DNA from 3 places in the Syntrophotalea acetylenivorans genome. Region 2 is predicted to be linked to each of the others. Evidence: riboswitches for the same ligand, from Rfam matches in the RefSeq annotation. Region 2 holds a riboswitch; each other region holds the start of a gene.
The links. A riboswitch is a leader RNA that binds a small molecule or an ion and turns the genes downstream of it on or off. The one in region 2 is predicted to bind molybdenum cofactor.
Positions count from the first base shown of each region.

Region 1 (3,645 bases), 470 kb from region 2:
CAGTAGTTCCGCCTCCAACTTTCACACTCGCCTGCTGCAACTGAGAGACGCCGTCACCGAAAGCTTGACCAACAATCCAAAACTTCCCATTGAATGGCAATGGAAACTTCATAATCTCAAAGGCAACACCGCCGTTTTGCTGGCGTATAGTGTCCTCTACCATGAAAAAGACGGCCGCAAGGCGGCAAAATTCCTCAGCGACGCTTTAATCGATTATAAAACCGCTATTCAACAGGTAGACAAGGTGAGTCTGTCCTCTCTCGAAAGAGCCCTGCCTCGCTGGAACCTGGAACTGATCATCGCCGTCGGCGAATACCGGCGTCTCGGCCTGACTGAGATTCCCCCTGCGGACATGACCCGGATACAGGAGCAATTACAAACCTACATCCCCGAGGCACCGGGATTCTCACCGGGCGTGCCGGCCGAAACCCGCGTCGAAAAATAGGCGAAAACCATGCAATTTTCACAACCATGGGTCCTGTGGTTGCTCATTCTATTGCCGATCGGTCTTTATTGGCTGACAGCCAATGAACGCTTTGTTCGCCGTGTGCAACGGGCTTTTTCCAACCAGGCCTCCACCACTAATCAGCGGCGGGCTGGCGTTCGCATAATTACCGCAATACTAGCCTTGCTGACCCTGATCATTGCTCTGAGCGGGCCCCATTTCTGGGCGATGCTAAAAGACGACCCACGCCGGCATCTAAAATTGGCCATCGGAATCGATGTCAGCAAATCGATGTTGGCCGAGGATGTAATCAATAAAGAAATCTCGTCAGCTAATTCTACGGAGATCGTCAACCGGCTGAATTCGGCCAGTTTGTTGGCCCTGCGCCTGTTTGAAGAGTTGGACGGCGAACAGGCCGGCTTGTTCTTTTTTGCCCGCAACGGCATCGAAGTCGTGGCACCGACCAGGGACCAGGGTTTTTTGCGGTATATGGTGAAACATACCCGCCTGGGTGAACTGACGGAATCTGGCAGCGACCTGAAAATGGCCATGACAACAGGAGCCGGGCTCCTTGGGGACCACATAAACAAAACCGCTGGCGCCATTGTATTAATTTCGGATGGGGAAGATACGGAGAACAGCCCGGACGAGCTGATTACTCAAGCCGAAGAAATGAATCGTAACAGGGTGCCGGTTTATACCGTCGGAGTAGGCCAGGCCGAGAAAGTATACATCCCTATTCGTCGGCCCGGTACAACACGCATTGAAGGTTTCTATACCGACCCAGCCGGCCACCCTCTGCGGACGCGTTTGCAAGCTTCCAATCTGCGCTCTATTTCAACAGCCAGCGGAGGAGCCTATTTCTCCCTAGGTGATACGGAACCACGGATATTAGCCCGCGAACTGCTCTCACTTATCCCCGAATCGACCGAATTGGCAACGGATGTGCCCCGCAGCCGCAGACTGCGAGACTGGACCCCATTTCTGGTGGTTGTCGGGCTGGTTCTCTACATTGCCAATCGTCTTCTTTGACCCCCTTTTGTTCCATTTTGGAACACAAGAAAACATTGCTTAATGCTAACCATCTACGCTCAACCTTGAACCCTTTTGAAGCAACCCTTTAATTTCAAAAGAAGTTTTGCGACCACAAGGCGCACAGCAAGACTTCTCGCAATAATGGCGCGATTCTTGTTAGTTAAAAGAGCAGTAACTATGGGTATTGAACTTTTAAACGATCTTTGATATAACGCAGTTCTACAATTTCAAAATGCGCTTTTACAGGCGCGTTGCACTTGCACTCTCAATCTCCGAGCATGACAACCTACGAGGAAGGTCCTTATGGTTGCCAAGCCGACGGGTTCCGTTGGAAACAACGGTGCCTCCCACCTTTGGAAAGGAGATTTTTCCCGGAACCGTTCCAAAAGCAACACTTGGGAGGAAAAGAAGATCATGAACAGAATTTTCCGCGTAAACATGAAGGACCTCACCTGCAAGATCGAAGAAGTCCCTGAAGCTTGGGCCGGCCTCGGCGGCCGTGGCCTGACTTCCACGATCGTTGCAGCTGAAGTACCCCCCACCTGCCACCCTCTCGGTCCTAACAACAAGCTGGTTTTCGCTCCCGGCCTTCTGACCGGCACCCCGGCAGCTCAGTCCGGTCGTATGTCTGCAGGCGCCAAGAGCCCTCTGACCGGCGGCATCAAAGAGTCCAACGCCGGCGGCACCAGCGCTCAGCAGTTCGCTAAGCTCGGCATCAAAGCCATGATCATCGAAGATCAGCCTGAAGCCGGCAAGTGGTATGAACTGCACGTCAACAACGACGGCGTTACCTTCCACGACGCTTCTGCCCTCAAAGGCATGCAGAACTTCGACGTCATCGACGCCATGGAAGCCAAGTACAATCCGAAAATCGGCGTTTGCTCCATCGGTATCCCCGGCGAAGAGCGCCTGATGGCTGCTAACATCTCCGTCAAAGACCCTGATCACAAGATCCGTAGCCACGGCCGTGGCGGCCTCGGCGCCGTTATGGGCTCCAAGAACATCAAGGTCATCACCATCGACGATTCCGAAGGCAAGAAAGTTGAAATCGCCGACAAGGACAAGTTCCGCGCTGCTGCCAAGGTTTTCGCCAAGGCCATGCTCGACCACCCGGTTACCGGCGAAGGTCTGCCCATCTACGGCACCAACGTTCTGATCAACATTCTGAACGAAGCCGGTGGTCTGCCCACCAAGAACTTCTTGTACGGTTCCTGCGAGCACCACGACAAGGTTTCCGGTGAAACCATGCACGACGTGATCGCCAGCCGCCCCAACGGCCACACCAAGCACGGTTGCCACGCCGGTTGCATCATCCAGTGCTCCCAGGTTTACACTGACGATAAAGGCGAGTACATCACCTCCGGTTTCGAATACGAGACCGTTTGGGGCCTGGGCATCAACTGCATGATTGAAAGCCTCGACGATTGCGCCCGTATCGACAACGCCATGGACAACATCGGCATCGACTCCATCGAAGGGGCCGTACTGATCGCTGTCGCCATGGAAGCCGGCGTTATTCCCTGGGGTGACGGCAAAGAAACCCTGCGCGTGATGAACGAAGAAATCGGCAAAGCCACTCCTCTCGGCCGCATCCTCGGCAACGGCACCAAGTCCGTAGGTGAAGCTTACGGTCTGACCCGTGTACCGGTTGTTAAGGGCCAGGGCATCCCGGCTTACGATCCTCGCTCGGTTAAAGGTATCGGCATCACCTACGCTACCTCTACCATGGGTGCCGACCACACTGCCGGTTACTCCATCGCTACCAACATCCTGCAGGTTGGCGGTCACATCGATCCGTTGCAAAAAGAAGGTCAGGTTGAGCTTTCCCGTAACCTGTCCATCGCTACCGCGTCCGTCGACAGCACCGGTATGTGTATCTTCATCGCCTTCCCGGCGCTGGATATCCCCGAGTGTCTGCCTGCTCTGATCGACATGATCAACGCCCGCTACGGCATCAGCCTGACCGGCGACGACGTAGTTGAGCTCGGCAAGTACATCCTGAAGACCGAAAAGGCCTTCAACGACGCCGCTGGCTTCACCAACGCCGACGATCGTCTGCCCGAGTTCTTCGAGTACGAGCCCATCCCGCCCCACAACGTGGTTTGGGATTTCTCCGGCGAAGAAATCGACGAATTCTGGAACTTCTAAGAATTTCGTAGATGCAA
Region 1 is NZ_CP015519.1:2,514,964-2,518,608, reverse strand. Features, by position in the region: gene A7E78_RS11565 (hypothetical protein) at 1-445, shown strand, start outside; gene A7E78_RS11560 (vWA domain-containing protein) at 455-1,477, shown strand; molybdenum cofactor riboswitch at 1,739-1,860, shown strand; gene A7E78_RS11555 (aldehyde ferredoxin oxidoreductase family protein) at 1,895-3,628, shown strand.
Region 1: another riboswitch for molybdenum cofactor. It lies ahead of A7E78_RS11555 (aldehyde ferredoxin oxidoreductase family protein); the one in region 2 lies ahead of A7E78_RS09355 (TonB-dependent receptor).

Region 2 (3,645 bases):
CAACGGCCAGCACCTCCAGGCAAAAGAACATCGGCGACGACCAGGTAGCGGTAAAGGGACCGGGCGGTGGAATATTAACCGGCAAGGCCAGGGTCGTTGCTATGGTCAAAGTCGTCAGCCAACTCATAGAAGCAGCATCCTGCAATCGCCCGCGCATCAGGCAGATCAGCCCCACCAGGGCTAGAGCCCAGGGCAGAAAGAGGGCACCGTTGAACACCCCATCGAGAGAAAATATTCCCCAACTCCAGCAGCGACTGACTTGACTTGCCGTATGGCCGGCGAAACCGAGCCCCAGCAGCCAGCAGCTAAAGCGGTGGCGTTTCAGCAAATGAAAGAAAAGGCTGCCGGCATAGGTACCGGCAGCCACATTGAATAACACAGAGGAGGCAGTTGCAATGGTCATGCTTCAATCCCCTTGCGGAGGGAAAGTATAAGGCTGTCCTGGATTACTGCTTTCTGTCCAGGACAGCCCAAATCAAAGGATTAATAGGTGAGACTCAGACCGGCCAGAAAGGTACGTCCAGGCGTGAGGAATCCTTCTTCGTGATAAAACTTATCCGTGATATTACTAACTTCGACAAATACTTTCCCGTCCACGTCCCATTTGCGGCCAAGGTTCTGCTCGAGCCGGGCGTTGAGCAGAAAGAAATCCGGTCCCTGCTTCCAGTTGTCGTCATTGTCCTCAAAATACTGCCGTTGGGTGTAGGAGGCCTGGGTGCTTGCGGTCAAACCAAAACCAAAGCGGTAACGCAGGTCAAGATTCGCACGGTGACGGGGCCGTCCTTCCAGTTCACGACCGTTCCATTCGTCATCGGTTCTCTGTTCGGTTTCCAGATAAGTATAGTTGAATCCCATCCAGAAATTGTCGGTCACGTCCGCACCTAAAGTGGCCTCGATGCCTTGCGTGTGTGCCTGGCCAATGTTGGTATAATAACTTGCCCCTTTGGGCCCGACCTTATCGATCAAATCCTTGATATCGTTGTAGAAAAAAGCCACCGAACCGCTGACCCTGTCGTTGAAGATGTGAGTCACACCGATTTCATAGCTTTGAGTTTCCTGGGGGTCGAGATTGGGATTGCCACCGCTCACATCGCTAAACAACTGCTTGAGATGGGGGAAGCTGATCTTCTTGGCCATGGAGCCGTGCAGAGTGGTATTTTCCGACAGGGTCACCACCGCCCCGATCTGGGGATTGAAGGCATGGGCGCTGCCCGGCACCGGCTGATCATTGGCTTCGCGGGGATCAAAGTAGTCATAACTGGCACCTAGGGTCAAAGCCAGCCAGTCATTAGGTTTAATTTCGTCCTCGATGCCGAACGTATAGGTATCGGCACTGTATTCACCAACGTCTTCCCAAGGACCGCCACTCTTGGGGATTTCGCTCTGTTCGCAGTCATCGCGTACAAAGCTCAGGCCAACCTTGAGGAAGCTCAAAGGACCGAAATCCATAAATGTCTGCAGATCGCCACCGACTGTATAATTGTCGTAGGTGGAAGCAAGCCAGAAGTGCTTGTGGTCTGCAGTGAAGGTCAGATCTTCCTCAACCAAACTATCTTTATGGTCGACATAATAACCCCGGGCCTTGACCCGTAGCCAGTCGGTAAATTGTTTTTCCCCAACCAGGCTGACATGCCACTGCTCCCACTCATTGAAGCGCCAACTGCGATTGGGCACACCCTTGGGGTTGTTGTGATAGTCGAAGGTCAGATAGAGGCTGGTATCTTGATCCGGCTGCCAGCCGAGCTTGGCATTGATAGTGCGCTTCATATATTCGCTACCGTCGCGCTTACCGCCGTCCTCCACAAACGGGTTTCCATCAACAGTGTGTTCCCCGATAAACATCGGATCGCTGTCAAAGTCATTGGACAGGCGATAACCGTCGGACTGGCGAAAACTCGTGGTCAGCCAATAGCTAAACTTGCCGAGAGTCGCACCTGTATTGAAGATGTAATTTTGAGTGGCGTAGTTACCCCAGGAAGCAATAACCTCGGCTGTAGGCTTGGCCCCGGCCGTCTTGGTTACAATATTGATAACCCCGCCAAAAGTATTGGCGCCGTAAAGGACCGAAGAGGCCCCCTTGGTCACCGTGATCTTGGCGACTGCATCGACCGGAAGCTGGGACAAATCCAGTTCGCGGTAATACTGCTCATACAGAGGCACACCGTCGATCAACACCTTCAAATCGCTCTGCTCGAAGCCACGTACGCTGACGTAACTCTGGCCTTTGCCGCCGACTGCTACATTGACACCGGGCAACAGCTCCAGAGCCTCGGCTACAGTCTGGGCTCCTCGCTGTTTGATATCCTCAGCGGTCACCTCGGTAACGGTGGTAGCCAGATTGACCACCTGCTGTTCGCCGGTAACAATAACCTCACCGAGCGAAAACACCTCGCTGTCCGCTGCAAAACCGGGCATTGCCGGCAGCATTGCCAACAGGCACATCCAGACCAGCGGTCTAAACAACCTTGCACTCATAATAAATCCTCCTGAAAATGTCCCATCGTTTTCAATACACCCAAATTCCATAAAAAAATGCGCTGACGGGTCTCCCCGCCAGCGCACCATATACCTTGGAATACGCGTTCGCAGGTCGACTCCTTTCCAAATACGGGAGGCGCCACCGTTTCCGGGGGCACCCATCGTTCAAGGTGGCTTAGCTATGGCCTTAGCCGGCCTTGAATCGGAGTGGACTTTATGTTAACGGGCTAAAAAACCCTCTTTCATTAAACTTCAAGCTCTCGTTGTATAGCAAAGGGAATAGCGATTGGCAAGTAAAAATGTTGGGATTTGTCAATTTTGTGACAATCGAACGGTTTGGCGCGGTTGTTATATAATTGGAATACGCAGACTGAACTGATGGGGACAGACCATTGACCACAAACGGGGAGGAACGAATGAAGAGAACCATCGCTCACCTGATAATCCTGTTGCTGGGCATGCTATTGCTAACCGTGGGTTGTCAATCGACGCGACCAACCACCAGGCAGCTGCTGCAAGAGGATTATATGCACATGACGGATGCCGAACTGCTTATCTACTACCAACAATTGGTTGAAGGGGTTGAAGAACCACGCTCAGGCGGTGGCGGTTTCGGTTTTGGACTGGGAGTCGGGATCGGCGTAGGCAGCAGTAGCTCGGTGGGCCTTGGAGCCAGCAAGGGGCCGGAGCGGGAATATACAACGGAAGCCCTGCAGCAACGCCGCGACCAGGTTCGCCTGGAACTGGCCCGTCGCGGCCTGGAGCCAACTACTTTATACTGAATTTCTGCAATATTTCGTCCGGGGCCTGGTCGTACCGGGAGAACTCCATGCTGAAAGTACCGCGTCCCTGCGTGGCACTGCGCAGTTCGGTCATATAATCGAACATCTCTGTCAGGGGCACCTGGGCCTGGATGACCTCCATCTCCCCGCGGCTCTCCATACCATCGATGCGACCACGCTTCTGCTGCAGGGAACCGAGGACCTTGCCGGCGCTTTCCCTTGGTACCATCAGTTCCAAGGCCATGATCGGCTCAAGCAGGGTCGGTTGCCCCTGGCGGGCGGCCACTGCCAGCCCCCGCTGGGCGGCTGCCAACAGGCCGGCTTCGGTGGTGGTACTTGCCTCGTAAGGTGCTTCGGCCACCTCAATCCGCAGATCGGTCAGGGG
Region 2 is NZ_CP015519.1:2,044,578-2,048,222, forward strand. Features, by position in the region: gene A7E78_RS09350 (cytochrome C assembly family protein) at 1-403, opposite strand, end outside; gene A7E78_RS09355 (TonB-dependent receptor) at 484-2,475, opposite strand; molybdenum cofactor riboswitch at 2,579-2,698, opposite strand; gene A7E78_RS09360 (hypothetical protein) at 2,895-3,260, shown strand; gene fusA (elongation factor G) at 3,247-3,645, opposite strand, start outside.

Region 3 (3,645 bases), 340 kb from region 2:
ATGATCACGGGAGGCAGAGGCTGGTGAATCTTGTTGATGCCTTCATAGTCGGTCAGTTGACCGCCATTAGTGGCTAACATGGCTATGACTTTGGCCATGTCGGCGCAACTTCCGCCACCAACTCCGATGACGGCATCGCATTTAGCGGCTCGGTATCGTTCCAGGGCCACCTCAACTTCCGTGTCCTTGGGATTTGAGCTTAGCGCAGAAAAAATTTCGAATTCGACTCCCGCTGCGGCGAGGTATTCAGTTGCTTTGTCGATCCAACCGGTTTCCAGCAAACCGCTGTCGGTCACCACAAGGGCCCTGAAGGCACCGCTGCCTGCAGCGCTCTCGCCGAGATGTTGCAGGGCTCCCGGACCGAAGATGACTTCCGGAATGACAAATTTACTGATATTCATGGTTTGACCGCCGAGAAATGAGGTTTTTCCGCCCGTAATCTATTCTTTGACACAGCATCTGCTTCAAAGACTTAGCATAGATTATTAAAATACTATGGGTGAAGCTCGGCAGTCAATGTGAATTAATGCGGTATACCGCATAGTTCGCGTGATTGCGACGGTTAACGAGAACCTCAGTACTCAAGCATATCGGCGTAGCGGCTAAGTAAGTGGATGTTTACCTGGTCGCCGGCTTGAAAATGATCGCGATCTTCGGGCAGCAGCGCAAGGGCATCGGCCTGGACCATGGTCTTAAGAATGCCGGTGTTCTGATCGCCGGAGCAGCTAGCCAGATACTTGCCGTCTCTTACTTCAATGCTGACTCGCTGAAAATTGAGAACGCCGAGGCGTTTCTTGGTCAAGTCCGTCAGCAGTGTGGCTTCGATCAGGGGTTTGATGACTCGGCTGTGGCCCATCATTTTAAGCAGGGCGGGTCTGACCAGTTCTTCAAAGGTGACCATGGTCGATACGGGGTTGCCGGGCAGGCAGAAGATCGGCGTCTTGTCGAGGCGGGCAAAAGTGGTTGGTCGGCCCGGTTTGATTCCCACGCGGCAAAAGAGGGTTTCCGCACCAAGTTCGTCGAGTACGGTGCGGACAAAGTCGCGGTCGCCGGTCGATACACCTGCAGAGGTAATCAAGGCGTCGGCCTTGAGTCCTTCAAGCATCTTTTCCCGAGTTGCTTCGCGGGTGTCGCGGGCGATGCCAAGGATGGTCGGTTCGGCGCCGATTTCCCGCAGGGCTGTGGCCAGGGCCAAGGTGTTACTGTTAATGATTTTGTCTTCGGTCAGCGGATCTCCTGGTTCGATCAATTCATCCCCGGTCGCCAGGATGGCTACCCTGACCGGCCGATAAACCGAGACAAAGATCTTGCCAAAGGAGGCGAGCATACCGACCTCCGCTGGCCTTAGAATCGTGCCGGTGGGTACGATCACTTCTCCGCGCTGAACGTCTTCTCCTTTGTGGCGAATGTGAGATCCAGCTTTGACCGGCTTGGGGAAGTGAACGCCACCCTCGGTCTCTTCAGTATCTTCCACGGGCACAATGGCATCCGCTCCCTCCGGAAGGGGGGCGCCGGTCATGATCTTGACCACGGTGCCGGGTTCCATCGGGGACCCGAGGGAGCCGCCGGCAGGGATAAAACCGCTAACGGGAAGAGTGGTTGGTTCCTGGCAGTCGGCTGCACGCACGGCATATCCGTCCATGGCCGAGTTGGTCCAGCGGGGCATGTCCCACAGGGCCGTGATGTCTTCGGCGAGAACACGACCGCCGGCATCGAGAATGGACGCCCGCTCAAGGCCCATCAGGGGGACTTGGTTAAGAATGGTGGCACGGGCTTCTTCAAAGCTGGGCATAGAAACTTCCTTCCTAAATGCTTTGCTGGTAGCTGATTTCGGCACTCTGTAGAGATGCCTTGATATATGAAAACGAATATTTGTGAAGATTTAAATCTCAAAGGGCGCTGGCAGTTCTGCGCGGTACCCTGCTGCTGAGAATAAAGAGATATTACAATTTTATTCTGGCACTCACTTGCAGTACGAGAGACCTGCGATATAACTGTGTCCAGGCTTCAGCTTAGTTTTTAAACTGTAAGAAGAGCAATAGAACAACGTTTAACTTTCCCATGCGTTTTCGATCTTTAAGTTACGTGTCCGGAATTGAAAAGAGGTTCTTGTCCTTTCGGAAAGAACCTCCGGTGCGTCGAAACACAAGGTGCGGCGCAGAAGGACTCTCCTTTCCAAAGCGGGAGGTCGCACCGTTTCCAGCAAGACCCGTAGGCCTCTGACCTTGGAGTAGATATCTTTAGGTCGGTCGGCTCGGAGATCGATTAGATTGTATGTCAATGCGCAGCCCCGGATTCGCTCTTGAGAAAGGTCTTGAGATGACTTCCGGGGTTGATGTCAGTTTAAAATCCGGTTTGCGAAAGCCTTTCTGTGAGCGCTTTGCTGCAAAATTGTATGCGACGCTAGAAATTACACCAATGGTAGGGCTTTTTCAACAGAAAAGAGTGTTTGCGTGACCTCCGGGGGCGGGGTTTGAAGCGGACCCGGCGAGGACATGGTGCATAATGTAACACCCGCAAGAGACCCATAATGGAACACTTTGACACGTAATGTTTGCCCGGGTTGTTGTTTTATTGTTCGTTGGGCGTAATGGCGGTGCTTTTTGCTCCCCTGGGAGGAGGGTCTTGGTCGAGAAAATTAAACAGCGATTTGTTTTTCTCTTCAGGGGTTGCCAGCAAGGGCGCTGATGTTTGGCCGATTTGGAGGCTCTTTCAGGGAGGTTATGGGTCGGCGTTTGATCCCTTAATTGTTGCATTAATGGAGCGCTGGCATCCTAATTGCTCTATGTTTTGGCTCCGACGTTATGGCATCTTTAAACAGTGTTTTGTTTTTTTGATGAATAGTCTTGACAAAAGATGTTTATGTGCCAAAATCAATTTCAGTAAACAGAAAGGAAGGGGGGTGAAGGCGTAACACTTTAGAATTCTTTTGGTGGTAGAAGGCTTTATAATTGTGCAAGCTCTTTCAACAAACAAAATCTTGAGGAGGATTTACCATGCCTGTTGTTAATCTCGCTGACACTACTTACGGCTTCTTCATTCCTAGCGTAACTCTGATGGGTGTTGGCTCTGCTAACGAAGTTGGCGCTAAAGCTGCCGAGCTGGGCGCAAAAAAATGCATGATCGTTACCGATGCTGGCCTGAACAAGATGGGCGTGGCTGCTAAGATTCAAGATAACATCAAGGCTGCTGGTGTTGATTGCATTATCTATGATGGTGCTGAGCCTAACCCGACCGACAAAAACGTTCATGACGGCGTTAAGGTTTTCCAGGACAACGGCTGTGACTTCCTCGTTTCCTTGGGTGGCGGTTCTTCTCATGACTGTGGTAAGGGTATCGGCCTTGTTTGCGCCGGTGGCGGCCACATCCGCGACTACGAAGGTGTTAACCAGAGCTCCGTACCTTTGACTCCTCTGATCTCCATCAACACCACCGCGGGTACCGCTTCTGAAATGACCCGTTTCTGCATCATCACCAACACCGATACCCACGTTAAGATGGCTATCGTTGACTGGCGTGTAACTCCTCTCGTCGCCATTGATGATCCAGTACTGATGGTAGGTAAGCCTCCTGCGCTGACCGCCGCTACCGGTATGGACGCCTTGACTCACGCTGTTGAAGCTTACGTTTCGACTATCGCTACTC
Region 3 is NZ_CP015519.1:2,381,438-2,385,082, forward strand. Features, by position in the region: gene A7E78_RS10945 (iron-containing alcohol dehydrogenase) at 1-401, opposite strand, end outside; gene A7E78_RS10950 (molybdopterin molybdotransferase MoeA) at 575-1,792, opposite strand; molybdenum cofactor riboswitch at 2,153-2,272, opposite strand; gene A7E78_RS10960 (iron-containing alcohol dehydrogenase) at 2,997-3,645, shown strand, end outside.
Region 3: another riboswitch for molybdenum cofactor. It lies ahead of A7E78_RS10950 (molybdopterin molybdotransferase MoeA); the one in region 2 lies ahead of A7E78_RS09355 (TonB-dependent receptor).